DNA from 3 places in the Sporomusa intestinalis genome. Region 2 is predicted to be linked to each of the others. Evidence: riboswitches for the same ligand, from Rfam matches in the RefSeq annotation. Region 2 holds a riboswitch; each other region holds the start of a gene.
What was found. Region 2 has a riboswitch for cobalamin ahead of cobI (precorrin-2 C(20)-methyltransferase). Riboswitches for the same ligand answer to the same signal wherever they lie in the genome.
Positions count from the first base shown of each region.

Region 1: it holds a riboswitch for cobalamin, as region 2 does, so the genes downstream of both, ACZ481_RS11705 (hypothetical protein) here and cobI (precorrin-2 C(20)-methyltransferase) in region 2, are expected to answer to the same signal.
Region 3: it holds a riboswitch for cobalamin, as region 2 does, so the genes downstream of both, ACZ481_RS24355 (TonB-dependent receptor plug domain-containing protein) here and cobI (precorrin-2 C(20)-methyltransferase) in region 2, are expected to answer to the same signal.

Region 1 is NZ_AP042390.1:2,501,259-2,512,213, reverse strand. Features, by position in the region: gene ACZ481_RS11745 (FtsK/SpoIIIE family DNA translocase) at 1-693, opposite strand, end outside; gene ACZ481_RS11740 (YlzJ-like family protein) at 853-1,068, opposite strand; gene ACZ481_RS11735 (ClpP family protease) at 1,068-1,856, opposite strand; gene ACZ481_RS11730 (stage II sporulation protein P) at 2,000-2,338, opposite strand; gene ACZ481_RS11725 (hypothetical protein) at 2,532-2,732, opposite strand; gene ACZ481_RS11720 (helix-turn-helix domain-containing protein) at 3,110-3,373, shown strand; gene ACZ481_RS11715 (helix-turn-helix domain-containing protein) at 3,433-3,657, opposite strand; gene ACZ481_RS11710 (helix-turn-helix domain-containing protein) at 3,808-4,119, shown strand; gene ACZ481_RS11705 (hypothetical protein) at 4,561-5,679, opposite strand; cobalamin riboswitch at 5,912-6,091, opposite strand; gene ACZ481_RS11700 (ribonuclease J) at 6,673-8,292, opposite strand; gene dapA (4-hydroxy-tetrahydrodipicolinate synthase) at 8,553-9,437, opposite strand; gene dapG (aspartate kinase) at 9,453-10,673, opposite strand; gene ACZ481_RS11685 (aspartate-semialdehyde dehydrogenase) at 10,685-10,955, opposite strand, start outside.
Region 2 is NZ_AP042390.1:5,403,855-5,414,809, forward strand. Features, by position in the region: gene ACZ481_RS25055 (ammonium transporter) at 74-1,468, shown strand; gene ACZ481_RS25060 (P-II family nitrogen regulator) at 1,495-1,866, shown strand; gene ACZ481_RS25065 (P-II family nitrogen regulator) at 2,025-2,396, shown strand; gene ACZ481_RS25070 (ABC transporter substrate-binding protein) at 2,691-3,632, opposite strand; gene ACZ481_RS25075 (ABC transporter ATP-binding protein) at 3,667-4,431, opposite strand; gene ACZ481_RS25080 (FecCD family ABC transporter permease) at 4,440-5,498, opposite strand; gene cobI (precorrin-2 C(20)-methyltransferase) at 5,495-6,217, opposite strand; cobalamin riboswitch at 6,325-6,509, opposite strand; gene serS (serine--tRNA ligase) at 6,847-8,115, opposite strand; gene ACZ481_RS25095 (HD-GYP domain-containing protein) at 8,539-9,126, opposite strand; gene ACZ481_RS25100 (uracil-DNA glycosylase) at 9,423-10,094, shown strand; gene ACZ481_RS25105 (NAD(P)/FAD-dependent oxidoreductase) at 10,201-10,955, opposite strand, start outside.
Region 3 is NZ_AP042390.1:5,243,496-5,254,450, reverse strand. Features, by position in the region: gene ACZ481_RS24370 (hypothetical protein) at 144-455, shown strand; gene ACZ481_RS24365 (trans-sulfuration enzyme family protein) at 662-1,951, shown strand; gene ACZ481_RS24360 (TetR/AcrR family transcriptional regulator) at 2,072-2,719, shown strand; cobalamin riboswitch at 2,788-2,964, shown strand; gene ACZ481_RS24355 (TonB-dependent receptor plug domain-containing protein) at 3,163-5,070, shown strand; gene ACZ481_RS24350 (TonB-dependent receptor plug domain-containing protein) at 5,093-7,063, shown strand; gene ACZ481_RS24345 (ABC transporter substrate-binding protein) at 7,241-8,857, shown strand; gene ACZ481_RS24340 (nitrogenase component 1) at 8,896-10,353, shown strand; gene ACZ481_RS24335 (nitrogenase component 1) at 10,353-10,955, shown strand, end outside.

The DNA.
Region 1 (10,955 bases), 2.6 Mb from region 2:
AATGCCGGCTGCTGCCGGGGTGCCCATAGCCAGTGGCGGTGCCCCGGCCAATTCAGCCGGTGCCGAATACTCGGCCCCAGTGAAATCGGCGTCGGTTTCCCGGGCAGGGGCAGCAGAAAGCCCCGCCTTGCCGTCACGCTGCTGGTCATAAAACACCGGTTGGCGCCCGGCCGGTTCTTCCTCTTCGTTTTGGAATATGGTTTCCGTAGAGGCCGCAATCGCTTCCCTGGCTGAAACCAGGCTTTCTACCGCTTTCTCTTTGGCATTTGCCAAGGTTTCTGCCAGCGACCACGTTGTTGCCATCAGCAAGGAGCACAGCAATAATGCTGACAAAACAATGATTGAACCGTGGACACCTAATAATTTGCGCAAGGAAAAAAGCATCATTCCACCGGCAAAGCCGCCGCCTGATACCAGGCTTTCAGGCAATATCTCCTGACCGACAGGAATTTTGATATGGTGATAAATGGCTAAAGCCATAAAATATAAAAGCAACAGGCCCCAAAATTTCACAGAATATGTAATCGAATTTTTTACCATTATATACTTTAAGCCTATAATCAACAGTACCAGCGGCACAACCACGGCGCCAAGCCCAAAAGTATACCTAAGAATTTTGGCAACAAACAGCCCCAGGGGACCAACATTTAAACCAAACAGGCTGACTAACGCCAGTACGCCCCCGGTCACCATGGTGATGCCAAATAGTTCATGTCTTAATTCAGGAGTTAAATGGGCTAACCATTTAGGCAAAGTATACCACCTCTAACAGTATTGCATTCTACATAATGGAGAAAAATCCTTTATTTTGCCAAAGAAAAACGCTCCCCTTATGAGAGCGCTTGACGCTGACTAATGAAAACAATCATTGTGAAAAACCGTGCCCGGCTGAATATCGTGTCGAAGGTAATCCTGCGGATCAGTTGATAATATGCGTACAACCCGGTAGCCATCCCCAGCCGTCTTTTCCACCATCATTCTGGTGCCGGCCAATTCAACCTCTTCCAAAACAGGACTATAGTCCTGGGCAAACAGCACTTCATCAGGCATAATAGTCCAAAGCACCATTACTGCTTCAACCCCTTAGTCTGACCTTTGGCGCGGATGATTTCCTGCAGTTTATTCATCGCCGAGGCGACACCGCCGATTTCGTCAATAAGGCCATACCGCACTGCATCCCGGCCTACGACCGAGGTACCGATGTCCCGTGACAATTCACCGGTTTTAAACAGCAGTTCCTTCCATTTTTTCTCAGATATATTTGAATGGGAGGTAACAAAGTTATTTACCCGTTCCTGCATCTTTTCCAGATAATCAAAAGAACTCTGCGCCCCAATAACCAGACCGGTCAGGCGGATCGGATGGATTGTCATTGTGGCGCTTTCCACAATAAACGAATGGGTAGCCGAAACGGCCACAGGCACGCCAATACTATGACCGCCACCCAGGACAATGGAAACAGAGGGTTTAGACATACTGGCGATCATTTCAGCAATGGCCAGGCCGGCTTCGACATCGCCGCCAACCGTATTTAAAAGCAGCATAAGTCCCTCAATCTCCGGACTTTGCTCTATAGCTACCAATTGCGGCATAATATGTTCGTACTTGGTCGTTTTTGAATTAGGCGGCAACACCATATGACCTTCAATCTGACCAATAATTGTCATAACATGAACATTAGATTTGGCCACCGGAATCTCAGTGCTGCCCAATTCCTGAATGTTCCCGGCCGCCGTCCCCTTTTTGGCTGAAACCGAGCGGTGTTTTTTCGGTGTTTCTGCCGGCATCACCGGTTCCTGGGGGGTTTCCGGATTAGTTCCAGGAGGTGCTATAACAGGGTTATCATTATTTAACATAATTTCCCTCCAACTAGTATTATCATTACTAGTATGGACCTGGATTCGAGTTTCATACCGGAAACTTCCTTCTTCTTCACGCTCCTGTCAGCCGGCAATTTTTGTCTATTTTTTCAGCCGTTCCCGGACCGCTCCGGCAGCGTTTATTTATCCAGCTGTTTTTCAAACTGTCTGGCATAGGCTATGTTGTTTTCCACCCGCACCACCCTATACCATTTGCCATTATCCACGACCAGCTCATCCCCTATATTCACGGTTACGACTGACACATACATCAAGGTATTGCCTGTCGCCTCATCCTGAATGATGTAATATTCATAAGCCGGCTTTGCAGGCATCTGTTCAGACTTTTTGAACGGTCCGGGAAGATATTGGGGAGCGTAATACCAAAGTCCTGAAACAAGTATCATTACAGCAAGTATTCCAACTCCAAGCAGGATTATTTTATTCTTACTATGGGATTTCACAGCCTTGTTTTCCACTCCTTGTTTAATGCCAGTTTATCTTTTTTATAGTAGCTTATCCGCAATATTAATTTATAAACTGTAATGCTGGCCGCTATCATTACGCCGGCCAATAATTCGCTTGGAGGACTCACCAGTACGGCCCAAAGCCGGGATCACTTCCCGGCTTTGGTGTTCTTATACTTACGCGTCCCTGGCCAAACCAGGCAGTTTAATTTTTATTGTAATATTCTCTGCGCACAAAGGCAAAACATTGATCCAACAGCATACCCAGGCGCTTATTTATTTCCGTTATGTCTTTTTTCTCCTTGTCCAACAGATCATATTCCAGGCTCAGTTCCCGGATTTTATCACATAAAGCATCATATTCCTGTCTTTTTTTTACTGTCAGTCTCTTTTTCCTTTTAAGCATCCCTCAATAGCTCCTCTAGTCGTAATATCCAAAGGCTCGCCTTGTTTGACGAAGCCTTATCGGCTTATCAGATGATCTTTTCAGTCCTGATCCGGTTGCAAGACCGGTAGGCTCTGGCTTACGGTCAAGGTCAAGCTATATGGCAAAACTGTTTTTGCTGTTGAGCGAACTTTTCCATAAATCAGGTATTTGTTAACAGGATTAAGTAAAGACGTAGAGAAGATATGTCGTATATATATTAAAACAGCGGCAAAACCATTATCTTTTTCACCATATAATACCATTTATTTCACAAGCAATGCAACAATATTATATTATTTGTGAAGTGCAATGGCATTTCCATCCCCAGTATAATGAACGCAGGAGGTGGATAAGTATTGCGGAAACCGAAAAGGTATGTAGAAAAATATAGAGAAATCGGTAGAAAGGTAGCTTTTTATCGGAATATACGCGGATTAAGCCAAGAAGCATTAGCTGAAAAAATTGAAGTCAGTGCAAGCCATATATCTAAAATTGAAGCTCCCCAGGCTAATTCCGCGTTTTCTATAGATATGTTATTTCTAATCGCGGAAGGGTTAGAAATCGATGTGGCGGCTTTCTTTAATCCCATTGAAATAAGTAGTCCCTATATAAAAAAATAGTACGTAAGGAACCGGCCGGCTTGGTCGGTTTTCGTTTTGCAACCTCATTTCCTAGGCCGCTACAACTTTTCTTTGGCATTGGCAGGCAATGTATCAGGAAATAGTCCTAAAATCATATCAGTGGATACATTAAGAGCGTTTGCTAACCTTTTTACCACTACCTGGCCAGGATTTTTTTTTGCGCCACGCTCAAGTTCGGAAATATATCCCTGCGTTAAGCCTGCTGCCTTCGCCAGTTTTTGCTGCGACATATTTTTCATAGTCCGCAATTTTTCCAGCGTCATTTTCTCATCCTCCTTTTTAGTACATCTTATGCTTAACATTCTAATTCTATAGAATTAATCAGTCAATACTATGATATTATTTTTCCGATAGTGATATATGCTATTATTACTATAGAATTATTTTTAGAATTATTTTTAAGGTGGTTAAAAATGGATATCACAAAACGCATTATTGAACTACGTGAATTAAAAGGGTATAGTACGAATAAACTCGCGGCTATAGCAGGACTGTCACAGGGTTTTGTAAGGCAGATTGAGTTAGGTGAAAAACAGCCTACCGTTGATTCTATGAGTAAAATATGTGCTGGCTTAGGAATAAGTTTAAGTGAATTCTTTTCTGATGATGATACGGAAATACCAATAGATATCAAGCAATTAGTAACCATTGCTAAAACTCTCACTCCCGGCCAGAGAGAGGCTTTGCAATTGTTTCTGGAGCGAATGAAAAATGATATCCAGTAATTTTTTCTACCTTCCCGTTTCCGAGGGAATAATAAGTAAAAAATAGGTTCAGGCTGCATAACCGGCTTTATAGAGTCGGTTTTTTAGGTTTATAAGCCGGAACATTAAAAGGTACACCGCAGGTTGATGGCCGGTGTACCTTTTTTAGTCTACCAGCAGTTAAAAAATAATTTCTGTGGACATAAGAACGACGATACCCTAAAGGGTATCGTCCCAAAGGACTTGGCCCAAGCCAAGTCTTTTCTTATCCTGATAGACAGTCATGTCGTTATAACGGCACCATCAAAGAATATAAAATGCTATTTTTCAGGATAGAAAGGTTAACTTTCCGGTTTTATGATAGTATTTCTCATATGGAAAAAATACCAGGTTGTGACGCTATTTTCATCCAGCCTGTGCCCGTTAGGGCCTGATCGTTTCTTTAGGTTCGCAAATTAAGTTTCAGGCGATTTTGCCGTTTTCGATCAGCCTAAAGATTTTGCCGGCAATAGCAGCATCATCCCGTGGTTCAGCCAATAGCGGCTCAATCTGCCGCCACACCCCGTCCGGGTTGATTGCCAGCGCCCTGGTGTTCAGCCACTGCCCGTCGGCAGCGATTGTTCCTTTTAATTTACCCTGCAGCGAGAGCCGTTCTTCATATTCCTGTTTGAGTGCGGCCGCTACCCGCGTTTTATCAACATAGGTCAGATCATCTGATTTGAATACAGCCAGCATACCGGCCCGGATAACGGCATCGCCCTCGCTTTTATTGATCATGCCCTTTTCAATGGCCGTATAGAGCAAGCTGTTGTACTCAGCAAAATAACGGAAGTCGTCCCGGTACAGCGCCGCTTCCACGCTGAACAGCATGTAGTCATAACCGGTAAGCGGCCTGGCCGGTGTCTGGTCGTCACCCCAGTAGAGCTGCGAATTTTTTACGAACAGCTTTTCCGGGTTGAACTTGGCGGCATCGGCCTTAATCACGGCAAAATAGCCGTTCTGGAGCGATACGCCGCCCAGGCTGTCTGTTCCGGCGTATTCATTGTGAAACACCAGACGGATGTCTTTATCCCCGCCGGCTAAGAGGTCCTGCAGCGCGCTGACCGCACTGTCGACCACTTTGAGAGTGGTTGACAGCTGGCCGATGGTCAGCAGGCTGGAAATGCTATTGGCAAGACTTAAAAAAGACTGAAAATAGTCTTTGTTGACATAGGCCAGTAAGGCGGCACTAATCGACACCCGGCCGCCGCGATAAGGCACCAGGTTGGTCAGGGAGTAATTCAGCTCCACGCCATGTCCCAGCGAGCTTTCATCCAGGTTAAGCGCCAGCGGACCGGCCACGCTGGGCAGCTGCTGGGCCGCATTGGCGCCGAATTGCAAACCGACCACAGAGGAAACCACTGGCACAACCTTGCGAAACAGCTTCCGGTCATCCTTAAGGAACATTTCCGCCAGGCGCAGGCGAAAATAGTGTTGTCCCTCCTGGAACACAATCCTTTCCACATCCGCTGTTACCGGTGTAAAGACATAATGCTTGGCTTCTTTCACAAACAACCGGGAAAACCAGTCGATCAGACTCATGCTGTTCCTCTCCTTTTTGCCTCATGGCAATGTTTTTCAACGAGAACGTCCTCATCAGAAAAACTTGGCTTGAGTCAAGCCCTTTAGGACGCCACCCATTAGGGTCTAGTCGTTCATATGCCCACAGAAAAATTTTTTAACTTCTGGCAGAATGACAAAAACACTCTCCTGCAAGGAAAGTGTTTGCGTGTTTACGCTGCCGTAATCCCCGCCCTGTCGCTCGCAGGTACAAATGGCGATTGCCGGGCAGGCAGTTCTCCTGACTCCGGTTCATCGCTCGCCTGCGCCTTCCCAAGCGATTGCTCAGTGGCACTTGCAGGCTTGCTCCCCGTTACAGTGGCGGGACCGTGCCGGTATTGCACCGGACTTCTCTATTAAGCCCCGAAGGGCACCTATCCCCACATTATGCTGTTAATGGTGTATATGGGATAAATTAGCACAAAAATTCTCTTGCCCTTAGTATAGATCAGGCCAAACACATTTGTAAATAGATGATTGAGGATTTATTGGTTACAGCCACCGTCAGGCGTATACTCTGACACATTTATTCGCTGTGTTTGTCTCACTGCCTGGCGGTAGCATATTTCTTTACCAAACATAATATGTAATAGATAACAAGCAGAGGGTGGGATTAGATTTATGCTATTCTGGTTGATTTTGGCAGCGATCATATTTTTTCTGTTATCCCATTTTTGGGTGCTGTTATTAGCCTTACTCTTTTTCTGGTTTATTTAGCCGCTGTTGTCGCCTTCTTAGAAGCTGGTACCAGGCCCCAACCTATAAGCCCTGCCGCAATTAGACTAACTAACTGCGGCAGGGCTTTTTTTATCCTGATAGACACTCATGCCATTACGCTGGCACCAGCAAAGAATGAAAAATGTATTTTTCAGGATAGAAAGGTTAGTTTTCCCTGGATAAGGGCAACCCGGCTTCCGCTTTCGCCCCAGCTCGGCCCAAGCCGTGTTTTCTTTGACTGAAGCGGCAAGCAGCTTTTCAGACTTCCATAATGATAGGCAGAATCATGGGTCGCCGGCGGGTGCGTTCATATAAATATTTGCCCAGGGTATCGCGAACATTAGACTTAATTGTGGCCCATTCGGTAATATTATTGAGTTCGCATTTATCCAGGGCCTGTTTAACCCGCTCCTTGGCATCCTCCATCAGCTGCTCGGATTCACGGACATAGACAAAACCGCGGGATACAATGTCCGGGCCGGCAGCTACCTGACCGCGCTGCTTATCCATAGTGACAACAATGATAAGTATCCCGTCCTGCGACAGTTGGCGGCGGTCCCGGAGGACGATATTCCCCACATCGCCGACCCCCAGGCCGTCCACCAGGACATTGCCTGAGGTTACCTTGCCGGTTATAGCGCCCTTGTCCGCGGTAAATTCCAGGACCTGGCCGTTTTCGGCAACAAAAATATTTTCCTTGGCCATGCCTAAAGACTGGGCCAGTTTAGAATGCTTAATCAGATGCCGGTATTCGCCATGTACGGGGATAAAGAATTTCGGCCGCAGCAGATTATGCATCAGCTTAAGCTCCTCCTGGCTGGCATGGCCGGATACGTGGATGCCTGAGGTGGATTCATAAACAACCTCGGCGCCCTGGCGGAATAAATAATCAATCGTCCGTGACACCAGCTTCTCGTTGCCCGGTATTGGCGTAGCCGAGATAATTACAGTATCACCGGGAATAATTTCAACTTTCTTATGATCCGACATGGCCATCCGGGTGAGGGCCGACATGGGTTCCCCTTGACTGCCTGTTGTTAAAATAACGATGCTGGATGAGGGATAGTTGTTAATTTCGTCAATATCAATAATAACGCCCTCGGGAACATTTAAATAACCAAGTTCTAAGGCGATCGTAACAACGTTCACCATACTCCGGCCCAGGATGGCCACCCGGCGCCGGTACTTGCAGGCTGTGTCAATAGCCTGTTGAATCCGGTGAATATTGGATGAAAAAGAGGCAATAATAATTCGTTCCCGCGCATTGCGAAAGGCATCATCAAAGGTAACGCCCACTGATTTCTCACTTGGCGTATAGCCGGGCCGCTCGGCGTTCGTACTGTCTGCCAGCAGCACCAGCACCCCCTGGTCGCCTAATTCGGCAAATTTGTGAAAATCAGTGACTTTACCGTCAACCGGTGTTTGATCAAGTTTAAAATCTCCCGTATGGACTATGACACCTACAGGCGTTTTAATGGATAAAGCTACCGCATCGGCGATGCTATGGCTTACCCGGATAAAGCCAATGGAAAAATGGCCGATTTGGATCTGGTCCCCGGATTTTACGGCATGCAGATTGCTGGCCGGAACATTGTTTTCCTTCAGGCGTCCCTCTAAAATCCCCAGGGTCAGGCGAGTTCCGTATACGGGAACACTCAGCTGTTTTAACACATACGGCAATGCCCCAATGTGGTCTTCATGCCCATGGGTTAAAACAATAGCCTTGACTAACTCACGGTTGTCCAACAGATAGCTGATGTCGGGAATGACCAGATCAATGCCCAGCATGTCATCTTCCGGAAACATTAACCCTGAATCAACTACAATGATTTCATCACCATAACGGATTACCGTCATATTCTTGCCAATTTCCCCCATCCCGCCCAGAGGGATAATCTGTACTTTGCCTGGTTGTCGCGCCAAAAAAACATACACCTCCAAAAATATTAATCAATCAAGTTGTAACTGCCCGTTCATTAAGCCCATCACTAGAAACCGGCCGTCCTGTCCACTTGTGAATAATTATAACCTATTTAGTATTCGCTGACAACAAGTGGTCTACTCGCTCTTAAATATTATATGCAAAACCTGCCTCTACATACAAAAAACCGGTAGCTTGCGCTACCGGTAACCGTTAACTAATTTAACACGCCTAATGATTGCATAATCTTTGTCAGCTGGGCCGTTTCACCGGCAGTGGGCGGTACTAACGGCAGTCTTACCGGGCCGGCCTTGATACCGATCAGGTTAACCGCCTCTTTAATCGGAATAGGATTGGTGGTGACAAATATCACCCGGAAGAAAGGCAGGAGTTCCAGATGCAGGTCCTTAGCCTTGACCATATCTCCGGCAAAAAAGGCGTTTACCATGGCCTGCATACGACTGCCGACAATATGGGCGGCCACACTGATAACCCCCTGCCCCCCCACAGCCAGCACCGGCAGGGTTAGAGCATCATCACCGCTGTATACGAAAAAGTCCTTAGGGGTAATACGGATAATTTCCGAAACCTGCTCCAAACTGCCGCTGGCTTCTTTAACGGCGGCAATATTCTCCAGCTCCGCCAGCCGGGCGATCGTGTCCGGCAGGATGTTAGAGCTTGTGCGCCCCGGCACATTATATACAATCAGCGGTAAGGCTGTAGACTCGGCAATCGCCCGGAAATGCTGAAACAACCCCTCCTGGGGCGGTTTGTTGTAATAGGGAGCAACGACCATAGCCCCATGGACGCCGGTTTGCTCGGCGATTTTGGTCAGTTCAACAGAGTCTCTAGTATCATTCGTACCGGTGCCGGCAATGACTGTGGCCCTGTCGCCCACAGCCTCAAGCACCGCCGTATAGAGTTTAACCTTCTCCTCTTTGGTCAGGGTTGCCGCTTCACCGGTGCTGCCGGTGACGACGAGACCGTCTGAACCATTGTTTACAAGGTATTGAGCCAATTTAACAGCTTCACCATAATTAACACTGCCATCATTGTTAAACGGGGTTACCATTGCAGTTAAAATCCGCCCGAAATGCCTCATCAAACTCTCTCCTTATTAATTTGATAAACCAAACTTCTCATGAAGTGATTTAACCGCTGCCCCAACATCGTTTTGCGGCACCAGCGCCGAGATGGAGGTATGAGAGTCTACTGTCTGAAGAATAGCGATTTTGTTATTTGTCAATGCTTCAATAAAACTTGCCATCACCCCGGGCACCTCACGCATGCCGCCGCCCACAACCGATACTTTGGCACAGTTCTCCAAAACTTCAATATGATAGCCTTGCTGCTCTAGTTGTTCTGCCGCCTTATCCATATGATCGGCATTAATGGTAAACATAATTTGGCCGGGATGGACGTTGATCAAATCAACACTGATATCACTGTCAGCAAGTGTTTTAAATACTTTATAACTGGTATCACCTGCCATTGTTTCCGCAAGCTGAACCTTTATCTGCACCAGATTGGTCAGATAGGTTACTCCTGTTGCCACCCGGTCGATCACAACCGCGTTACTCGCATCCTCTCTGGCAATATTGGTAATTAAGGTCCCCGGGGCATCAGAAAAGGTTGATTTCACCACAAGCGGAATATTCTTCTGCATAGCAATCTCCACCGCCCGGGGATGAATGACCTTGGCCCCCTGGTGAGCCAGCTGACACACCTCGGCGTAGCTTATGCATTCAAGAATCCTGGCATTATCAACAATTCTCGGATCAGCCGTCATAATGCCGTCAACATCTGTATATATTTCCACAAGCTCGGCGTTCAGCGCCGCCCCGAGAACGGAAGCGGTCGTGTCACTGCCCCCCCGCCCTAAAGTGGTAAATTCGCCTTCATTGGTCATGCCCTGGAAACCACAGACAACAGGCACTTTGCCCTGCCGCAGGAGGCAAATGATACGGGCCGGGTCACTTTTTAGAATCCTGGCATTATTAAAGTTTGCGTCAGTTACAATACCGGCATTCCCGCCTGTCAGCATCACGGCATCCATGCCGGCGGCCTGCAGGGTTCCAGCCATGACGACAGCTGAAATCATCTCCCCGCAGTACATAATCTGATCAAGCTCACGGGCCGCAATCTGTTTACAGGCTGATTGAGCAATGCCGATCAGGGTGTCTGTTGCATAGGGAGCGCCCTTGCGGCCCATGGCCGATACGACTACCACCGGGCTGAGGCCTTGCTCACGGGCCTGCTGTACTTTATGCAAAACCAGTTCCCGCACTTCGGGTGACGCAACCGATGTCCCCCCGAATTTCTGGACGATTATCCGCATTTTTTTACACCTCAAATTAAATTATGCTCAACCATGTACTCAGCAATCTGCACAGCGTTTAAGGCTGCCCCTTTCCGGATCTGATCGCCTACTACCCACATATTTAATCCGTGCGGCACAGTTTTGTCGGCCCGTATCCGGCCCACAAACACTTCATTTTTGTCAGAGGTGTATACAGGCATCGGATAGATCATTTCTGCCGGATCATCCTGGACTATCACCCCGGGGAAGCCGGCCAGCAATTCCTTGGCTTCCTTAGGCGACAGCGGTCCGTCAAGTTCG
Region 2 (10,955 bases):
CATGGGGGGGGGATGCATTTTCCAGATAACGGCTGTTACCTCAGAAAATCTAATTAAAAGGAAGGGATTACCTATGAAAAAATTGTGTACCATTTTTTCTACGTGTCTACTGTTAATGTTCATCCTGGTACCAGTAGTTTTTGCCGCCGACGCGCCCGCTGAGTCGGCAATTGATACCGGCGACACTGCTTTTGTTCTCATATGCGCTGCTCTTGTTATGCTTATGACTCCTGGTTTAGCACTATTTTATGGTGGTATGGTCAGAACAAAAAATGCACTTAGCACTATCATGCAAAGCTTCTTTATACTCGGCCTTATAACTGTGCAATGGGTTCTTTTTGGTTATTCGCTGGCCTTTGGCCCTGACATTAACCATTTCATCGGCTCGTTAGACTGGGTCGGTCTTAGCGGGGTTGGCCTGGACCCGAATCCTGATTATTCTGAAACAATTCCCCATCAGGCGTTCATGATTTTTCAGGGAATGTTTGCCGTTCTTACTGTAGCTCTTATTACCGGCGCGTTTGCTGAACGTATGCGGTTTCCTGCTTTTGTTGTATTTGCTTTGGCCTGGGCAACATTTGTATATGACCCGGTCGCTCACTGGGTATGGGGCGGCGGCTGGATCGGCGAATTAGGGGTCCTTGACTTCGCTGGTGGTACTGTCGTTCATATTATTTCCGGGGTTTCCGGTTTGGTCATTGCTTTGATGATTGGTAAACGCAAAGGCTATGGTACTGACGTTATATTGCCCCATCATCTGCCAATGACCGTTCTTGGTGCCGCCCTGCTCTGGTTTGGCTGGTTTGGCTTCAATGCCGGCAGCGCCCTCTCCGCCAACGGCCTTGCGGCCGGTGCTTTTGCAGTAACCCAAATTGCGGCTGCTGCCGCCACCGTCTCCTGGGTGCTTACTGAATGGGTACAGCATGGCAAACCTACCATCCTTGGTGCGGTTTCCGGTTGTATTGCCGGTCTTGTTGCCATAACCCCGGCTGCCGGTTTTGTCAGCCCTATACCCGCATTAATTATCGGTCTTGGCGCAGGTATTATTTGCTTCCTGGCAGTAGCTGTGGTGAAAGCGAAACTGGGCTATGACGATGCTCTCGATGTCTTCGGCATACATGGTATTGGCGGTACCTGGGGGGCAATCGCAACTGGTTTATTTGCCTCTACCGCAGTTAATCCGGGCGGCGCTGACGGGCTGTTCTACGGCAACGCCGGCCAGCTCACAACCCAGCTTATCGGTGTTGTTGCCAGCTGGGTTGTGGCTGCAGTGATGACCTTCATCATCCTGAAAGTTATTGGCCTCTTCATGCAAATCCGTGCTACCGCCGACCAGGAAATTCAGGGCCTTGATATCACTGATCATGGCGAACGCGGTTATGCCTATCAGGACTTTATGACTGGTTCACCTATCGGGTTTAGCTCAGCCAGCCAGGATACGGCTGCTAAAAAAACAACTTCAGTGTAGCCTTAGTTGATAAAGGAGGAAACGGCATGAAACCAATAACCAAAATTGAGATTATTACCCGCCCGGAAAAATTGGAAGAGCTTAAGACAGCTATGAATAAAATTGCGGTTACCGGCATGACAGTTACTCAGGTATATGGCTGCGGCCTGACCAAAGGACATACGGAAGTCTATCGCGGTAAAGAATATAGTATTAATCTCGTGCCTAAGGTTAAGGTCGAAATTGTTGTTTGTGAAGTACCGGTGGAAAAAGTGCTGGAGGCTGCCAAGCAGGCTTGTCAAACCGGTAAAATCGGCGATGGCAAAATTTTTGTTTACCCAATCGCCAATGCGGTCCGTATCCGTACCGGTGAAGAAGGCGACATCGCCATTGTCGACCCGGCTGATATGCCAAAATAAGTTAGCGGTCTATTAAAAATCTCAGGAATACAGCTCGCGCTGTATCCCTGAGATTTTTATTGCTTTATGCTATGTCCGCCTGACAGGAAATAGTTGCCAAAGCCTGCGGAATGACTTACACTATATTTAATAAGATTACCGGGTTAGGAGGAAGCTGAATGCGACCAATAACAAAAATTGAAATTATAACCCGTCCGGAAAAGCTGGAAGAACTAAAAACAGCCATGAACAATATCGGCGTTACCGGTATGACAGTTACTCAGGTATATGGCTGCGGCCTGACCAAAGGACATACGGAAGTCTATCGCGGCCAGGAATACAATATTAATTTGGTCCCCAAGGTTAAGGTTGAAATTGTTGTCTGCGAAGTACCGGTGGAGCAGGTGCTGGAAGCTGCGAAAACAGCATGCCGCACAGGTAAAATCGGCGACGGCAAAATTTTTGTTTATCCTATTGCCAATGCGATCCGCATCCGGACCGGTGAAGAAGGCGATATCGCCATCATTGATCCTGCAGATACAGCTAAATAAGCTACGAATGAAACTGCCTCAGAGCTTTTGCTCTGAGGCAGTTTCATTCGTAACACTTCTTTTCTGCTGTACACTCGCTGCACTTTCCGTCACAATAAGCCCGCAGTAACTTATGGCAGCGGGGGCAGCGTATGTCCTCCTGCCCACACACGGTTTTACATTGCCGGCAAATTTGCTGCTGTGTTTGTTGCATTGCCTACCCCTCTTTCAGGTAACTTCGAATAAAAGTGCGATCACTGGTCTGTACAAATCTGGTAAACCGGCTGGATAATATTTTTTAGTAATGAATTATACTCAGAACACCTCCGGATAAATCAATGTTGCCAGTTGTTCAACCCCCTCAGCCAAACGGAAGGTCGGGCTTGAGACCAGTTTCTCTTCTATAATATAGACCTGACCCTGCCGCACTGCCTTGATTTTGTCAAAACCCGGGCGCTGCTTGATTGCGTCAACAGTAATCCCGGGATTCATTGGACCCCGCTGCGCCAGAAAGATGTCGATTGCATCGGCCTTCATCAGCAGGCGCTCACTGCCATAAGCAGCAATGCTGCCGGCAGTTTTTATTGCCTCCGCATCGGCAGCTACATTGATGGCGCCAGCCAGATTAAGGACGATCCCGGGCGTGCTTGCCGGCGTAATTGTCCGGTACTCAGTAGCGGTTGACTCAAAGTAGACCTGCTTTTTAACAGGCGCCTTAGCTGTACGGTCTGCAATCTCTGCAAGTTTGTTATGAAAAGCAGCCAGACGGTCAGCAGCCTGCTGCTCCCGGCCTGTCAATACAGCCAGTTTATGAATATAGCTGTCAAAATCCTCGAATTTCTCAGGATACAGACAAACAATGGTAATATTCGCCTGCTCTAAGGTTTTAATAAAATCCGGATAACTTTGTTTGATAAACGGTCTGATAATAACGAGGTCAGGCTGTGCAGCCAGGACTTTCTCCGGATCGGCGCGATAGTCAAATACCGGCTTATTTTGAGCAGCGGGATCAGACTCGGCCGTACTGACACCAATAATCTCCGGCCCCAGACCAAGGGCCAGCAGGTTTTCCGTATGGGCTGAATACAAAGAAATAATACGCTTTGCCGGCTGTTTAAGAACGATCTTTTGGTTTAAATCGTCAACAATACTTATGCTGCCTTCATCCGGTGCAGCCGGCTGTTTAGGGGAGCCACAGCCAAGTAAGGACAACAGCAGGATAACAATGCCAATAACACGTAAAAATTTAGTTTTCATTGCTTTTTTCACCCCTTCAGCAAAGTTCGTCCCCTTACAGGTCGGAAAGTACGGCCAGACCGGTCTCGCCTGCACGTACTACCTTAATATTAAATACATCCCGGATAAGTGCAGGGGTAAGTACGGCTGACGCCGGCCCCTGCTCAACCAGCCGGCCAGCCTTAAGAACAACAGCGTCTGAACAAAAGACGCTGGCAAGATTAAGATCATGGATAATGGCCACCACTGTTAATCCCTGCTCTGCACACAGCTCCTTGAGCAGGTTGAGACAGGTAATGCTGTAAAAAATATCCATATTGGAAAAAGACTCGTCTAAAAACAGAATTTCCGGCTGTTGCGCCAGGGCTTTGGCAAATAATACCCGTTGGCGTTCGCCGCCACTCAGCTCTGTAATAAGCCGTCCCGCAAAATCAAGCGTATTAGTAATCCGCATGACATTCTCAATAATCCTTAAATCTCCGTCATTCAGCCCTTGAAGCCTGGCCTTAAACGGAGTACGGCCCATGCCGACAATATCCAGACAGGTATAGGGGAATCTAATCTCCATATTTTGCGGTACAATCGCAATATAGCGGGCCAATTCCTCAATCCGATAGGCAGTGATATCCCGGTCTTTAATTGTTATATTGCCGGCAACGGCCTTCATCTGACCTGTCATAACATTGAGCAACGTCGTTTTACCCGAGCCATTAGGGCCTACGATACCGGTAAAACTACCTTGGCAGATACTCAGGCTGATATCACGCAGCACCGGTTTATCAGCATAATTAAATTGTATGTTTTCTACTTTAATCATCATAAACGCCCCTACCCAAGCGTCTTGTTGCGCAGCCTGAATATATATACAAAAAATGGCCCGCCTAACAGTGTTGTCAAGACACCGACAGGGATTTCAATATTGCCGACTGACCGGCCAAACGTATCAGCTGTCAGGAGCAGCAAACCACCAGTCAGGCCGCATAGCGGAATTAAGGCCTTATTATCGGAACCAGTGACCATTCTGACCATATGGGGCACAATCAGGCCGACAAAACCAATAATACCGCCAATAGCGACACATACCGCCGTAATAAGCGCGCCGGCCCCCAACAGGATTGTCCGCAAACGCGACGCATTAACCCCAAGGCTGCGGGCCTCACGGTCACCCAGTGACAAAATATTGAGATCGCCGGCATGATAATAGCACAAAAAACAAGCGGCCAGAATCAATGGCCAGGCATACACCACATGGTCCCAGCTTTTAGCCGCTAAGCTGCCAATCAGCCAGGCAACGATAGCAGATACCTGTTCACCGGCCAGACTTTTTACCATACTGATTGCTGCCGACAGGATGCTGCTGACAATAATCCCGGCAATAATCAGGTTTGCCGACGATACATACCCCTTTACCCGCGCCATTGACATAACAATCAACAGGGTAAGAACGGCGCCGCCAAAAGCAAACAGTGTTACCGGCAGGCCTCCCTGGGCAAATATATTGAGATAGATCGCAACACTGGCGCCAAAAGCAGCGCCTGTTGATACCCCCATGGTATAGGAATCAGCCAGTGGATTCATCAACAACGCCTGAAAAACCACACCTGCCACAGCCAGGCCGCCGCCAACGGCAATAGCGGCCAGAATCCGCGGCAGGCGTATATCCCAGATGATTGCCGTCTGGGCAGCGTTAATGGAACTATAGGCTTCCTGGCTGCCAGTCAGCTTGCCATAGATAACGGCAGCCGCATCAGCCATGCTGATATCCGCCCGGCCGAACCCAACCGCCGCTAAAGCAAACAACACGGTTGCCGCCAGGAGGACCAAGCCGGCAATACGGGCCTTAGCCTGTTTGCGCCGCAGGAGGGCCGCTAACGAACTGCTGTTCATGCCAATGCGTGTTTACTCACTTTAGAGCGTTTAGTAAGAATGGTCGACAAATAGTTAACTTTCTTGCTGCCAGCCGTTATCAGATCATGAATTATTTCTTCACCCTCCAAACCACATTTGGAGACCATAACAGCGTTTTCAACCATACCGTGTTTATGCAGTTTTTCGACAATTTCAGTATAATTTTTGTATACTTTCATAAGCACAACATTATCAGATACCGCCAGTACCTGCTCCAGACGCTTTTCATCAATCGTGGCAGGTACGATACTGAGTATATCGCCGCCTTCAGCCAGCGGCACCCCTAAGCGGTTGCCAATCGCCGAAAACGAATTAACGCCGGGAATATTAACAATTTCATGGCCTGAATCTTCCAGCAGCCGATACACATACATATAAGTGCTATAAAGCATAGGGTCGCCCAGGGTCAGGAACGCAACTTTCTTGCCAGCATCCAGTAAGCCAAGGATTATGCTTTTATTGCTCACCCAGGCCTCAGACAGGGCTTGGGCGTTATAGTTCATGGGAAATACGAGCTCCAAAACCTCACTGCCTTCCTGAATATACGGACGGGCAATCGACATTGCCGTACTTTCGTCTTTTTTCTCCGTCCGGGGAGCAATGACTACATCTGCCGACTTAATGGCATTAATAGCTTTCAAAGTTAGTAATTCAGGATCGCCCGGTCCTACACCGACGCCGTAAAAAATTCCTGCCATAATCTAAACAACTCCTTAAAAAATAAAATCTCTGTCACGCGCACGGGCGTGGCAGAGATTATTTGCCGTATTGACGCAAATCCCCTCCCCATCGCGCGTGGGTGAAAACGGTGATTGTCAAACAGGCAGTTCTTCTGACTTAGGCTCATCGCCGGACTACGCCTTCCCAAAATAGGTTACTATTTCAGTGGCTCATTTGCAGTTGGCTCACCATTACAGCGGCGGGACCGTGCCGGATTCGCACCGGCTTCCCTTTTAAGCCCGATCGGGCGCCTGTTCCATATAGAATTACTTAAATTGTATGATTAACAGTACGAAAAGTCAAGATAATTTATGTCTACGCTATGTAACCGCAGATAGTTACTAATTTATAAAGTAACGGTACCAGGTATTCAACCGTCAGGATCGCAACATTATTTTTGCAATAACTTCATTTACTTTGTTTTATTTGTTATAATTAACAAATAAAACAAAATATGTAAAAGAGAGAAAAAAATGATAAAATATCTTGTGCTCTTATTGCTGTTTGCAATACTTATGTACTTTTTAAGCCCTTATCTCGTCCCGGTTAATAATGTCTGAATAGCAAACCCCGGCACTTCAAGCAGCAAAAGTGCCGGGGCCCGGTCTTACCTGATTATATCTACCCCCATATAGGGACGCAAAACCTCCGGCACAATAACTGAACCGTCTTCCTGCTGGTAGTTTTCCAAAACAGCGGCAACCGCCCGGCCAATTGCCACCCCTGATCCGTTCAGGGTATGGACAAACTCTGGTTTGGCCTTGGGTTCTCGGCGGAATTTTATCTCTGCCCGCCGGGCCTGGAAATCTTCAAAGTTGGAACAGGATGAAATCTCGCGATAGGTGTTGAAGCTAGGCAGCCACACCTCGAGATCGTAGGTCTTGGCCGATGAGAATCCCATGTCGCCTGAACACAATAACATGGTTCTGTGCGGCAAGCCTAACAGCTGCAATACTTTTTCCGCATTAAGAGTCAGCTGTTCCAGTTCATTGTAAGATTCTTCCGGCAGACTGAATTTAACCAGCTCTACTTTGTTAAACTGGTGCTGACGAATAAGCCCCCGGGTGTCCCGGCCGGCAGCACCGGCCTCGGCCCGGAAACATGCGCTGTAGGCTGTATAATAAAGCGGCAGCTCCTTGGCATCCAGAATTTCCTGGCGATGCAGGTTGGTGATCGGCACTTCTGCCGTGGGAATAAGATAATAGTCAAGGCCTTCCAGCTTAAACATATCCTGGGCAAACTTAGGCAGCTGGCCTGTGCCAATCATGCTGGCTTCATTAACTATAAAGGGTGGAAAGAACTCGGTATAGCCATGTTTTTGGGTATGAAGGTCGAGCATAAAGTTAATTAATGAACGTTCCAGCCGGGAACCCAGCCCTTTATAAAAAGTAAACCTGGCACCAGTTACTTTGCCGCCCCGCTCAAAGTCAAGAATACCCAATTTTTCACCAAGCTCCCAATGGGCAAGCGGTGTAAAAGTAAAATCACGCGGTGTACCAAAGCGGCGAATTTCTTTATTATCCTGTTCATTTTTACCTATAGGCACCGATACATGAGGCACATTGGGAATGCCCATGATAATAGCGGCCAATGCTGACTCCGCTTCTTTGACCTTGGCATCAATGGCGCTAATGCAATCGCCCACCTCACGCATCTCTAGAATCATATCATCGGCATTTTCCCCATTTTTTTTCTTTTTGCTGATGGCCTGAGACACAATATTCCGCTTGTTTTTAAGTGTTTCCACTTCGGCCAATAATTCCCGCCGTTCTTTTTCCCGGTTAATAAACACATTCAGGCTCATGGCTGCGCCCCGGTTAGCCAGCGCCTGTTCAATTACCCCGGAGTTATCCCGTACGAATTTGATATCTAACATGGTTATCTTCCTCCTTAACATAAGATAAGACTTGGCTTGTGCCAAGTTCTTTAGGACGATGGCAGAAGCCTTAGTCGTTCTTATGTCCACAAAATTTATTTATAAATTCTGGTAGACTAAAAAACTCCCGTCCCTGTGATAGGGACGGGAGTATAATTCTCCCGCGTTGCCACCCTGATTGACTCCCGGAGTCCGCTCGGCACGCATAACGGGCGTGTTCCGTACGGCTCATCACCGCATGCTCATAGGGTGGATGTCATAATTACGTTACCGGCTCGCACCTTACGCCGGCTCTCTGCAAACTCCAAATTATGCGCTGCCCTGTCATTGCAACAAACGATATTGAGATACTATTTATTATGCATTATAAAATTATACATTATTCAATACCAATTGTAAAGTACTGGCAGTTTAGATGCGAAGTTAAGCATGAGCAGCCACCAAATTATTATTATACTTTTGACGCTCATTAATAAACTCAATAAAACACCGGCTTATAACCGGATCAAATTGCGAACCGGCACACCGGCTGATCTCCTCCAGTGCTTTCGCTATACTAAATGGCTCCCGCCGGTAACAACGCACAGTTGTCATTGCGTCGAAACTGTCGCAGATGGCCAGTACGCGGCTAAAAAAAGGGATAGAATCCCCCGCCAGGCCTGTACCATAGCCTTTACCATCATATCGTTCATGATGATGGCGGACAATTGTTGCGATCCTATCCAGTCCCTCAACCTCGGACAAAATATCAGCCCCAACGTCAGGATGCTGCCTGATAACTGCAAATTCAGCGTCTGTCAGGTCTCCTGATTTATTTAAAATATGATCAGGAACACTGACTTTTCCCACATCATGAACAATACCGACAACATAAGCAAGGGTCACATCTTCAACAGGCAATTCGGCATATTCAGCGAAACCAGCCATTAAACAAGCCACATTTTTGCTATGCTCGGCTGTATATTTGTCCCTTTCGCCAATCACATGACAAAACGCTTCAATTATGCTCATGGGCTTAATTCCTTTCTGCGATGTGGTCCATTCTTCCCAGCGCCTGCAGGAGACACCATAAGGTGTTATAGGTAATATTATGTAACTATGTCTATTCTAATTGGCAGCGTAAAGAGCGTCAAGCTGTTTTATTACACTGTATTAAATTATATTGCCGGCAAAATAATTATATCCTACTATCGGGCACAATAAATATTCGTATATACAGATGTCAGTTGGGGTTAAGGGAACTTTATTTTCCTTCGTACCAAAGGAATTTTATTTTGCAAAGCGAAATAGAATACTGAGGTGATATCATGACCCATGACACGCACGAGCAGCTTGAGCAGTCGCTGTTGGCTTGCAGCGCCTGCCACCTGCGTCAGGATGCAATCGGCCCCACCTCCTATAATGGTACTCCTTGCAGTCCATTAGCCATTGTCGGGGAAGGGCCAGGCGGGGTTGAGGACGAATATGGCGTCCCTCTGGTAGGGCCTTCCGGCCAGCTTCTGGATAAAGCGCTTACCAGTGTCGGCGTTACCCGTGATAAAATTTATACGACCAACATTATTAAATGCCGCCCGCGAAATAACCGGACACCAACGGTAGAGGAAGGGCTGTTCTGCGCCCTTACCTGGCTGGACAAGGAGTTGGCGCTGGTTCAACCCAAGATTATCATTGCTCTGGGCAGTGTGGCGTTAAAATATTTGCTGTCGCCTAATGCCCGTATTACTAAAGATCGCGGCCGGTGGTTTACTACCAAATATGGCATTCCTGCAATTGCCACTTATCATCCTGCTTATCTGCTCCGTCTGACCGGTAAGGATTTGGTCAGAGGCAAGTGGGAAGTATATTATGACCTGAAAGCCGCTGTGGAGAAATGTGCAGAGTTAGCTCCCGGTTATTTATTGAAATCACCCGCACCGCCTGATTTGCTGGCGCTGTACAGCCGCAGACGCGAAGAACGGCAACTGCACAGGCGCCCGTAATTTTACTCTCTGTTTACAAAAAATAAAACGAGACTGAGCCACGCTTGCTAGTGACCGGACTGGGTTATCCCCAATCATTACCAGCGGGCCAAACAGTCTCGTTCTTTTATTTACCTTGTTTATCGATATAGGTAATTGCGCTTAGCACTGCTACCAGGCCTTCACCGGTTGCTTTGGCAATCTGCCAGGGTTTACCGGTACAGTCACCGGCAGCAAATACCCCGGGGATATTTGTCGACAGATCCCGGTTTACTTTAATCACTTCCCCATCAAGTTCCAGGCCTGGCAGCAGATTTTCAACCGGATCGGACTGGCGCATGATAAAAACACCATGTACTTTTAGTTCTTCTTTATCAGTAATCAGCTTTTCTACCTGACCATCGCCGCTGATAGCCTTTGGCTTGGCTGACAATACGGTTACCGGGGAACGCATATGGCCAAAATCCCCCTTATACTGGGGCAAAAAGTATACATTACGGCAAATTTCTCCCAAAAAAGCTGTTTCATTCTCACCCTCCTGGGTATAAGAGATAACGGCTACGTCCCGTCCCTCAAACATTCGTCCGTCACAGGTGGCACAGTAGCTTACCCCCCGACCAAGCAGGTCGCGCTCCCCCTCAAACAGCAGCGTACTAACCACACCGGTAGCAAAAATAACAGCCTTGGCCTCATAGGTGGTTTTAGGTGTGAGTAAAGTAAACAAACCCTCACCCGGAAATACATTAATCACCTTTTCCTTAATCAACACCGGACCATGAGCCAGCGCATGTCCGGAAAAATGTTGCATAAGCCCTTTGCCGGTTATTGCCGGCACTCCCAGGTAGTTATCCACTAAATGGGCTTTCTGCAGCTTTTGGCTAA
Region 3 (10,955 bases), 160 kb from region 2:
AAAGCGGCTAAAGTTTGGTCTTGGCAACAGAGTGTGATAAACATTGTAATGATTGAAAATGATTCTCGATTATGTTACAATATGATGGCGGAAACGTGAGTACGGCCTGTGTTTTCAGCAAGTGAGATGAGGAAGTGTTAGCAATGTGTATTGCCTGCGATGAAACGTCCCGGATTTTTTCTATTGAAATTGTAACCCCAGAGCCTGTAAGCAATAATATGGACTTGTATAAGGAGATTGCCCATCGCTTGTTTCAAAACAAGGTGATATCACTTATTAACGTTGGCAACAACCGCGCTTATGCAGCGAATGATAAACAAATTTTTGGTTTTGAGCTGCATTTAACGAACCGGCATAACCCGGCGGCTGTAACCCTGGCGAATGTTGAGAAGGCGCTGGCCGGAATTTTGACCCAGTTCGAGGGTTATTCTGAACTGCAGATCAAGCCGAATTAACGGGCGGCTACGCCGGCGGGCGAAATTATTTTTGCTATTAGGTGCCAACTGTTCCGGCCGCGCCGTCAACGAGAGTAAACCATTAGCTGGGCTCCCAATCAGGAGCCCAGTCCTTTTTTTTGAAAGGTAGCCTTCTGTAAAAAAAGGACTATGTTTGTTCATTAAAGAACTAAGAATCTATACGATAAAATTTGGAGGAGAATTCTGTGGCGGGTAAAATACCGGAAATTTTAATCAAATGCGAGGCCAGACGCGCGTTTCTCGCGCTCTGTTCGCCGGCAACACGACGTTTACATGAGCCTGTTTCCGATCCCTACGCGGTTTGCGGGCATCCCAATCCGGCCGGCCTTGGCGATGCCGGCCGCTTTTCGCAAACCGGTTCCTGGGGGCAAAGTTCAGTTTTGTTTCCCAAGCTTGGGACCTATCGGGCAGCAGACAAATGCGGCCGAGCACCTTATGGCGGTGCGGAATATGGCGTGCCACTGACACCGGAAGCCGACGCTGTGTGCAGAAAAATGGCGGCCCTGCATAAAGGCCACGGCGCCGTCATCTGTCCGTCGGGCTTATCTGCGATTGCAACCACTATAGATGCCTTTTCCCCGCAAGCGGTTCTTATTCCTGATAATGTATATGGACCAATGCTCCGGTTTTTGAACCGGCGTCGCATAAAACAAATCCGTTATCCCGCAGGGGTTGGGGCAGAGGAATTTCACTCGCTCCTGGTAAAAGCGCGCAGCGAGTATTCATTACGCGACGAATTGATTGTCTATATCGAGGCCCCGGGCAGCGGTACTTTTGAAATCCCCGACCTTGATGGCATAATAGCGATAGCCCAACATGCCAAATTACGTACTATTATGGACAACACCTGGGCAAGCCACGTCCGTTTTCGACCGCTTGAACACGGCATAGATATCGTTGTGCAAGCGACGACAAAATACGAAGGCGGGTATGGCGATACGCCGTCGGGCATGGTGATCGCCAAGCATCCGCAAGATCTGCAGCGCATCGCCGACGAATTGCGCGCAACCGGTAATGGCGCGGTCGCACCAACGACTTGCTCGCGGCTGTATCACAGAATTGATTCGACCGAAGAACGTCTCAATCAACACGCCGACACCGCAGCGCGGCTGATCGAATGGTTTTTGCAACAGCCTTTTGTCACCGGCGTCCTTTCGCCGACTTTGGCGACCTCACCTTATCACGAACGGTTTACACGTTATTTCAGTAAAGGCAATGGCCTGTTCAGCGTCGCTTTCCGTCCGGACCTGCCGGCAAAGCACATCGAGGCTTTTGTCGATGCCCTGAACCTGTTCTGGGTTGCTGAGAGCTGGGGCGGGCATTTGTCGCTGGTATTGCCGGTGCATGCCAACCGCGAAGTCACGCCCCTGCCGGAGGGGTATATTTTACGCTTCCACGCCGGACTCGAAGATTACCGGGATCTTGTGCGTGATCTCCAGCAAGCGGCCGAGGCTGCCTTGGGAGAGGAAGGGTAATAGAGTATATGCCTGCATACAGCCTAATAACGCGATGGCGGCCGAGGCTGGTTTGTCATGCGGCCGGCTTAAGCAGGCAGGATACATACTATAATTTATACAAATGACGAGGTCAAGGATATGGCTAATACTAAACGGGCCTTAAAGCGGGAACAAATTCTTGCAGCCGCTAGGGATTTGATAAAAAGTAATCATTACGATGAAGTGCGCGTCGAAGATATAGCGAAAGCTGCAAAAATGGCAAAATCAATGATTTTTTATTATTTTACATCGAAAGCTTCTGTATATTTGAAGATTTTACATGACTTGCATGTGGAATTAGTAGCGGATTTTATCAGTGAACTTGAGCAGGTAGCGCCTATGAGCGGGGAAGAGTTTAAAGGTTTTGCCATAAAAATGACCGATAAATTTATTAAGGAACACTACTTGCTGATAAAATTGCTGGAATATGAAGACATAATTAACAGCGAGTGCGAAAAACACGAGGTTATCGAAGAAAAGCAGCGTTTGACTATGTTATATGACGGACTGCATAGTAAAGTATTAGGCAAAGTTAATGATTTTAACCGAAATGAAATTTTTTATATTTTTGAAGTACAAATGCATTTTATCCGTGGTTATTACCGGCAAATGATTAGCAGCGGCAAATTCTACAGCGAGCAAAGCGCTGAGTTATTATTTGAACGGAAAAGCTTATATGAGTTTCGGGTAGTCCGTATGCTGCGTTTCTTTATTGATGGCATTTTATACAACAAAAGTAAAAAATAACCTTGACAATAGTAAATAGAGAGTTATAGAATAATAATTAGACCCGGGGTCGAAATATTAGTCTAATTTAATACTTGTGGGGAATAGGTGCCGTACAGGCTTAATAGAGAAATCGGTGTAAATCCGATACAGTCCCGCTGCTGTAATAGGGAGTCTTTTTTCAATATGTCACTGGATCTTATCTGGGAAGGCGAAAAAAGGCGATGAACTTAAGTCAGAAGAACTGCCTGCTCCTGATTACTTTTGCCTGCGATCGACAAGGCGAGTAATGCATAAATAAGAATATTGCTTAGCGTTGAGCTATTAGCGCTAACTTATTGAATAAGCATACTTCCGCTGTCTTCAAAAGCGGAAGTATGCTTATTTTCTGTTAATAATTGTGGCCAGATTATTGATTGCAAAAAAGTCATAAGTGAATTGGGCAATTTTAAGGGGTGTGTTTAGTGCGTTATAAATATAGCCTTAGGAAAATGATTTTACTTTCACTACTCACTTGCAATGCAGTAAGCAGCACAAATGCCGAAGCCGCCCAGGAGGCTGCCGAAACCTTTCATTTAGCTGGCATAGTGGTTACCGCAACGGCAACGCCGGTAAGTGCTGCCGATAACTATTCGGATATTACGGTAATAACAAAACAGGATATCGAAAAAAATCATTACCGGACAATTTATGATGTCCTGGAAAATGTCCCAGGTGTGAATACCCGCATGTATGGTACGGGTGTTGGCTATGAACTGTCGGGTTATTCGGCACCGACGATTCGTGGCGCTGCCGCCATTGTGTTAATTGACGGGGTAAATCAGGGGATGAATCCGGCCTTTCGCGGCGGTGCTTCGGAATTTGACATGAAAGATATCGAAAGGATTGAAGTGTATAAGGGTTCTGCTTCCACGATTTACGGTGCTAACGCCGTTGGCGGCGTTATTAACATTATTACCACCCGCCAGCAGACAAAGCCGGAGACGACAGCTAGTTATACAGCCGGCAGTTATGGCTACCACGCGTTTCGCGTCAGCAATCAGGGCGCGGAAGGGAACAGTTTCTGGTATATCAGTGCCGCGAAAAAAAATCAGGGTAATTATAAAGACGGTCACGGTAAAAGTCATGCCACAGATTTAGACGTACAGGACATTAATTTCAAATACGGCTATAGTGTAAACGAATTTACCGATGTGATTTTTAAGTATTATGCAAACAGCCATGATATCAATTATACGGAAGGTTATGGCGATTACGATGCACCGCTGTACGGGTTCCATGATCTTAGCGCCCTAACGATGATTGTTGATTATAAAAACAAAGAATTGACGGAAGGCAACCAGTTTTCCATCATCCGTGGCCGCATGGACAGTGAGCGCCATTGTGACGGCCTGTTGCCGGGCGGCAAATCCCAGACCGATGATACGGATGTAACAAAAGTGGCGGTCAGCAACCGTTATTTTCGGCAGCTTGATGCAAGGCACCGCATCAGCACAGGCTATGACTACAGCACCTATAAAGCAGTTGGCTCCAGCCGCCTGAGTGAAAGCGCTGTTTATTTGCAGGACGAATTCCAGATCAATAAAAAATTAAAATTTACGGCCGGTGTACGCCGGACAATGCCGAAAGAGTATGAGTATAATACGTCCAAAAGCTTTAATCTAGGCTATAAGGTCAACAGCCGCTTGAATTTATTTGCCAACTCGGCGGACTTCTATGTCCCGCCCTCGGAAGGACAAGTTTTTGGAAATTACTTGTATATTCCTAATTATGATTTAAAGCCGGCTTCCGGCAAAACGAATGAAATTGGTTTTAACTTTACTGTTGATAAGAACACGCAAATTACTGTTGATGTGTTCCGGCGTAATGAAACCAATGGCTTTACCTATAAAAATGTTGCCGATGGCATGAGACAATATATTAATACTGCGAACGAAAATATTTATAATGGCTTTGAATTCAATATGGCGAAGAAATTTGACAAAAATCTGTCTGTTGATTTGGGTTATTTCAGAATGTGGTCCGGACATAATCCCATTGTTGTTTCGACTCCGGCTGATATTGTCACACTAGGGGTTGCCTACAGACAAGCCAGATACGACGTTGGCCTGAAAGGGATCGGACGTTATGATATTTGCCGGCCGTCATCTATTCCCGCCGGTGTAAAATTTTTACCGGAAGAGACTTTCTGGGTTTGGAATCTAAGTGCCAATTATCAGGCCAGCCAAGATACGAAGGTATTCGCAAAGGTCAACAACTTGTTTAATGAATACTACATGCCTGTCAGCTGGTATAATTCTACAACCGGGGTGATGGCTGATGTCAGTGCCAAAGGGCGTAATTTCCTATTAGGTGTTGAATATTCATTTTAGAGGTGGCAGGAGGCGCAGAAGGATGTATTTACAGTTAAGGAAAAAACGGCTTGTTGTATTGACCGGCTTAGTGGCACTGGCCTTGTCGGCCGGTGGCTATGCAGCGCCGGCAGCGGAGTTTACCCTGGAGCAAGTGGTTGTTACCGCAACGGGAACGCCGGTGGAGCTGGCAAAAAGCAATGCCGGCATGGTAGTTATTACCGGCGAGGAAATTGAAAGAAATCATTATAAAAGCTTGTACGAAATTATGGAACACGTACCGGGCTTTAATACACCGCTGTATGGCGATGGCATCGGCTATGAGATATCGGGCGAGACGGCGCCGGCATTGCGGGGCTCCAATAAGGTGGTTGTGCTTGTAGACGGAGTTCGTCAAAATATCGGGACCTCTTATAAGGCCAATGCAGTCAATTATAATATGACTGATATCGAACGGATAGAGGTGTTGCGTGGCTCGGCTTCCGTACTGTACGGCGCTGATGCGGTCGGCGGGGTCATTAATATCATTACCAAACGGCCGGGAAAAATCACAGCGCCGGCGGCAGAGTCCACGCTGAAATACACTACCGGCGATAACGGCTATCAGGTTTATAATCTGGGGACACAAGGAACAGACGGCCAGAGAAGCTACTGGTCTGTCCACTGGCAAAAGAAAAACAGCGGTGATTTTACTGACGGGAATGGCAACGCCAATCCCCGGGACCTGGATGCCAACGATATCGAGTTGAAATACGGTTATAAAGCGAACGACAATACCGATATCCTGATAAAGTACCAGCGTCACCGGCAGGATATGGAGTATGCCAGGATTTACGGCGATGCTGTTTTTCCCTGGAACGGCCATCTTAATTTAACTGCCTTGACTTATATTATTGATTATCGTAATGACGACCAGACGGAAAGCAACCAGTTTGCCGCCTATCACGGCAGGGTGGACAGTTGGCGCACAGGCAGCTATATTTCCGGCTGGAACAATGCCAATGATCCCGGACAGGGCTATAAGTATGCAACCACTAATGAAATTGTTAATTATAGCGCCTGGAATATAAGTGACCGTTACTATAAGCAGCTTAATGACAGCAACCGCCTGGCGGCGGGCCTGGAGTACACGCGGTACGACGCCGGTACTGCGGTGCTGGCGGAAAAGGCCATCTATTTGCAGGATGAGCTGCAGCTGGCTGACAAATTAAAATTTACGGCCGGCGTGCGGCACACGCAACCAAGTGATTTTGATGCCAAAACGATTGCCAGCTATAATCTGGGCTATGCGGCCGATGACAGCGTAAATCTATATCTCGCCTCCAACGGCTTTTATCAGACACCGACGGTGACGGAGATCTTCGGCAATGTGCAAAATGGCGGCGGGTATTATGGCAATCCCAATTTAAAGCCGACAAGCGGCCGCACCGATGAAATCGGCATGAATTGGCAAATCAATAAAAAATCAAATCTGCAGGCTGATATATACAAAAGAAGCCAGACAGATGCCATCGCCGCCTACTCACAGGGGTCAACGTCAAATCCTTCCTACTATTGGAACATTCCCGGGACTATTAGCACGACAGGCTTTGAAATCAGCTACAATACGCAATTGGCTCGCAATCTCTATGGCAGCGTCGGCTTTGCCAAAATGAATCCGGAGGAGGAAAGCACCATTGTCCGCTATGCCAAACGGCAGGCAAATATCAGCATGACGTACAAACGGGATAAATACGATATCGGCATTCAGGGTGTGGGCCGGTTTGAGGTTGTGCCGACAAGCACGTTTCAAACAAACAATGTAAAATTTATTCCCGAAGAAAGCTATTGGCTCTGGAATGCAAGCACAAATTATCGTGTGAACAAGGATACAACCGTATTTTTAAAAGTCAATAATCTGTTTGATCTCTATTATATGCCGATCACCTTATACAGTGCCGTATTGGCTGATAACAGGGTGTATATGCCGTCACCGGGACGCAGCTATATGCTCGGTATGGAATGCAAATTCTGATAACGTAACTGTAATTTCTTTATGCAGGCAGTAGGAGAGAAACGGGATGAAAACGGAATTTTTGCGTTGGGATAGCCTGATTTTGGTTGGCGATTGCGCCGGTGCTCAGTTGCCAACCGCTCTCTCCCCTTTGGTGCTTGTGCTTCCCCCAACCAGCGCGGTAAAAGGATCATGCTGATGAAAAAAATATTTGCCGGATTGTTGCTGCTGATTCTATTTGTTGTCTTGCCTGGTCAGTTACATCAGAAACATAAACAGGAAACCAGGGACGTTCTGCGGATTGGGACAACGATGCCCCAGGATGTATTTAGTATAAATTCACAGGAGGGTGCCTTTGGGCGCATGGGATATAATGCCTTTGTACAAGCCCTGTTCGTGAATTTGGATGAAAACTTTGCGTTGCAGCCGGATTTTATGCGCAAATGGGAAGTCAAAGACAATAAAGAAATTATTTTTACTTACCCAACGAATGCAAAGTGGCATGACGGTTTGCCGGTTACCGGTGAGGATTTATTGTTTACCTTTGCGTTTTTAAAGAAAAAAAATACGCTCAGCAGCAGATATATTGAATCTGTCGAACTGTTGACTGGCAACAGGGTCCGTATTGTGCTAAACCGGCCAATTGCCTATGGCTTTTTACGGGAATATGCTGCATTTTTCCAAGTGTACCCGAAGCATATCTGGGAAAGAGTAGAAAACCCGGCACAATACCAAGGCCAGGATGCTGTTATTGGCTGCGGCCCCTATCGCTTTGTGCGCTATGACGAAACGGCACGGGTGTCTTATTATGAGGCCTTTCCCGCTTATTTTCGGGGAAAGGCCCCGATCCCTAAGGTTGAGGTTCATTCGTTTGCTACCCAGGAATCGTTGGTAGCGGCGCTGAAAAGCGGCCAGGTGGATGCTATTTATGACTATAGTTCGCCCATACGGCCAACCATCATCAGCTGGCTGCAGGGAACAGAAAATATCGATCTGGGCGAAAGCGTCAATACAGGCAATTATCTGCTGACATATGGCTTTAACAGCAAAAATACCAGTAATTTAGTATTGCGGCAGGCTATTACCAGTGCCCTGGATTATGCCCTGATGGCCCAAACCATAGCCGGGAAGTACGGGGAGATCGCCGGGCGGGGCATTATTTCCCCGGGGAATATCGGCTTTGAGCCGCAGCTCCCCAGGCTGAGCCAGGATGTTACTTTGGCGAATCGGCAATTGGATCAGGCCGGCTATGCTGATATCGACCGGGATGGTTATCGGGAAAGCCCTACGGGAGAAAAGATTGATCTCTTAATTACGCCAAATTGTAATGCAAAAAAAGAAATTAATTTGCGCTTGGCCGAGATTATCAGGAAAAATTTGCAGGCAGCAGGCCTGCGCTCGCACATCGATTATGTGGCTGCCAGAAATAAAAAGGCCTGGCAGGGCCGTATCAGGCAAAATCAGGATTACGAGATTTATGTCGGCTACAATACCCCGGGCGTTGCGCGTTTTCATACAGCCGCATACTACATGGTGTCGCCCGCCTTTGGCTTCCATTGGGGAACCTGCCCGGACGCAGAATATGCCGCCGCTTTCATGGCCATGTTAGAGGCCAGGGATGAGGCGGATTATATTACAGCGGTAAAAAATCTTCAGCATATCCAAGCCGGTTTATTGCCGGGCGTGTCACTTGGCTGGGAAAAAGTGTTTTATCCTTATCGAACCGATAAATTTGAGGGGTGGATCAATTATCCAAGCTGGGGCGTTATTAACAGCAAGACCTGGCTTACTATCAGACCGAAACAGGGGCGATAACAATCAAAGATTATTACCGGGATTGTAATTTTTTGGGAATGAAACCGATCGCGGTCCTGCACCGTTATGGGGTCAACGGCAAGATTGCCGGCAGTATCGCGGCGATAGCCGAAATTCAAAAGGCCCAGCCAATCCTGCATGCGCCGCGGGGCTGCGGCTTTCACTACCGGACATCGGCGCGGACCCGGTTTGCCCCGAACTATAAGCTGGAAGTTACGAATGTAGAGAGCCGCGATATTATCTTCGGCGGGGAAGAAAAGCTGAGGGCTGAAATTAAAAAGGCGGATAGTGTAAACCAGCCGGCTTTGATTGCCGTCATTTCCTCCTGTGTGTCGGCCATTACGAATGATGACCTGGCCGGTATTGTCAAACAGGAACAGGCCAACACCAAGGCCAAATTGATTTATGTGCAGTCGGAAGCGTTTTCCCACCCCCATAAAAGTTGTTCGATACAACGGCTGCAGGAGCGGGTGGAGAATGCCGGCGGCACAAAGGCCGCAAGCAAAGTGCAGTACCAGGGCTGCGGTTTTATCGAGGTTATGAATGCTTTAACCGAGCAGGTTATGGAACCGCAGAAAGTTGTACCGGGAACCGTCAATATTGAGAGCTTTGGCTGGGGCTACGGCGGGGCGGAAAGATTGCGCATGGTAGGCACGAAGCTGGAACAAATCAACATTAAAGTCAATTGCTTGTTACCGACGGCGACAGTCCAACAAATTGCAACAGCGCCCCGGGCGGAATTGAATATTGTGCGCCGGCTGCGGTGGGCGCAGCGCATGCAGCAGCATTTCGGCACGCCCTATTTGCATTTTCCCAGTTTGGAGGACTGGCCTGGCATCGAAGGCATCCGTGATTTTTATGTATTGATTGCGCAGCAGTTTGGCCGGGAAAAAGCGCTGGCAAAAATATTGCGGCAAGAGTGGCAGGCGATTCAGCCGAGGCTGGCCAGGGCGAAAGAGTACCTGGGGCAATTTCGTTATGCCCTGGTAGCACCGTCCCTTAGCCAGCTGCCGGAACTGATTCGTCTTTATGAGCAAAGCTATTACATGCCGCTTTCAGCCATCTGCTTGATTTTACCGGACTCGTACCGTCGTGAGCTGGGAATCGATACGGCGGTGATGGCGAAAATGTTCGCGAATGTTGATAAGGCATTGGCGGAAACGGCGTCCAAGGCGGAGCTTTTCGTTAATCCCAGCGATGGGGAACTGTATTCTATTTTTGCACAGGCCGATTGTATTGTCGGTACGAATAATCCCCGCTTTGAGGGCAAGGGCGCGGCCCTGGTGCCTGCTGTTCACGATTATCGGCCGCTGGATTATGCAGCGTATGTAACCGTCCTGGAGAATTTGGCCCATAAAATGCAAACCAGGAAACCAAAAAATAATTTGTTATTATCACGGCTGCTGTTCAGCCATGATTACTATCCGCTGTTGGCAGACAAAGACTGCCTGGCGTCGCGGGAGCTGTGGCTGAGAATGGGGAGGACGAGATCATAATGAAACCAATGGCAAGCTGTCAGTTGTTAGGCGCTTATCGCGCCTGTGCCGGGATTGCGGACGCTGTACTGCTTTTTCACTCCGTTATCGGCTGCAGCTGGGGGACAATGACTTACCACATTACCAAGCATATGGATAGAATCCATCAGGCAAGCAGTGTCGTATATGATGAGGATGTCATTTACGGCGGCGAAAAAAGCCTGCGCCGGGCGTTACTGAATAGCGAACAATTGTATCCGGCGGCAGCGGTAATCATTGTTATCAGCGGCTGTGTCCCTCATATAATCGGCGATGATGTCCGGGGAATCATTGCGTCCGTGCCCTTGACAAAGCCGGTTGTTGTGTTGGATTCGCCGGGCTTTGCCAGCGGCGACGGGGAGGGGTTTGAAAATGCGCTGCTGACATTGGGGCAGCAGCTGAAAAAGCAAAACAAATTGCCCGATAGCGTCAATTTACTGGGACTTTCTATCCAGGATTTTAAAGCCGAGGCCGATATCGCGGCAATGTGCGGCTTGCTGGGCAACAAGGTAACGGTAAATACCGTAGTTGGCTGCGATCCCTATAACAATTTATTGCAGGCGCCCAAAGCGGCGTTGAATCTG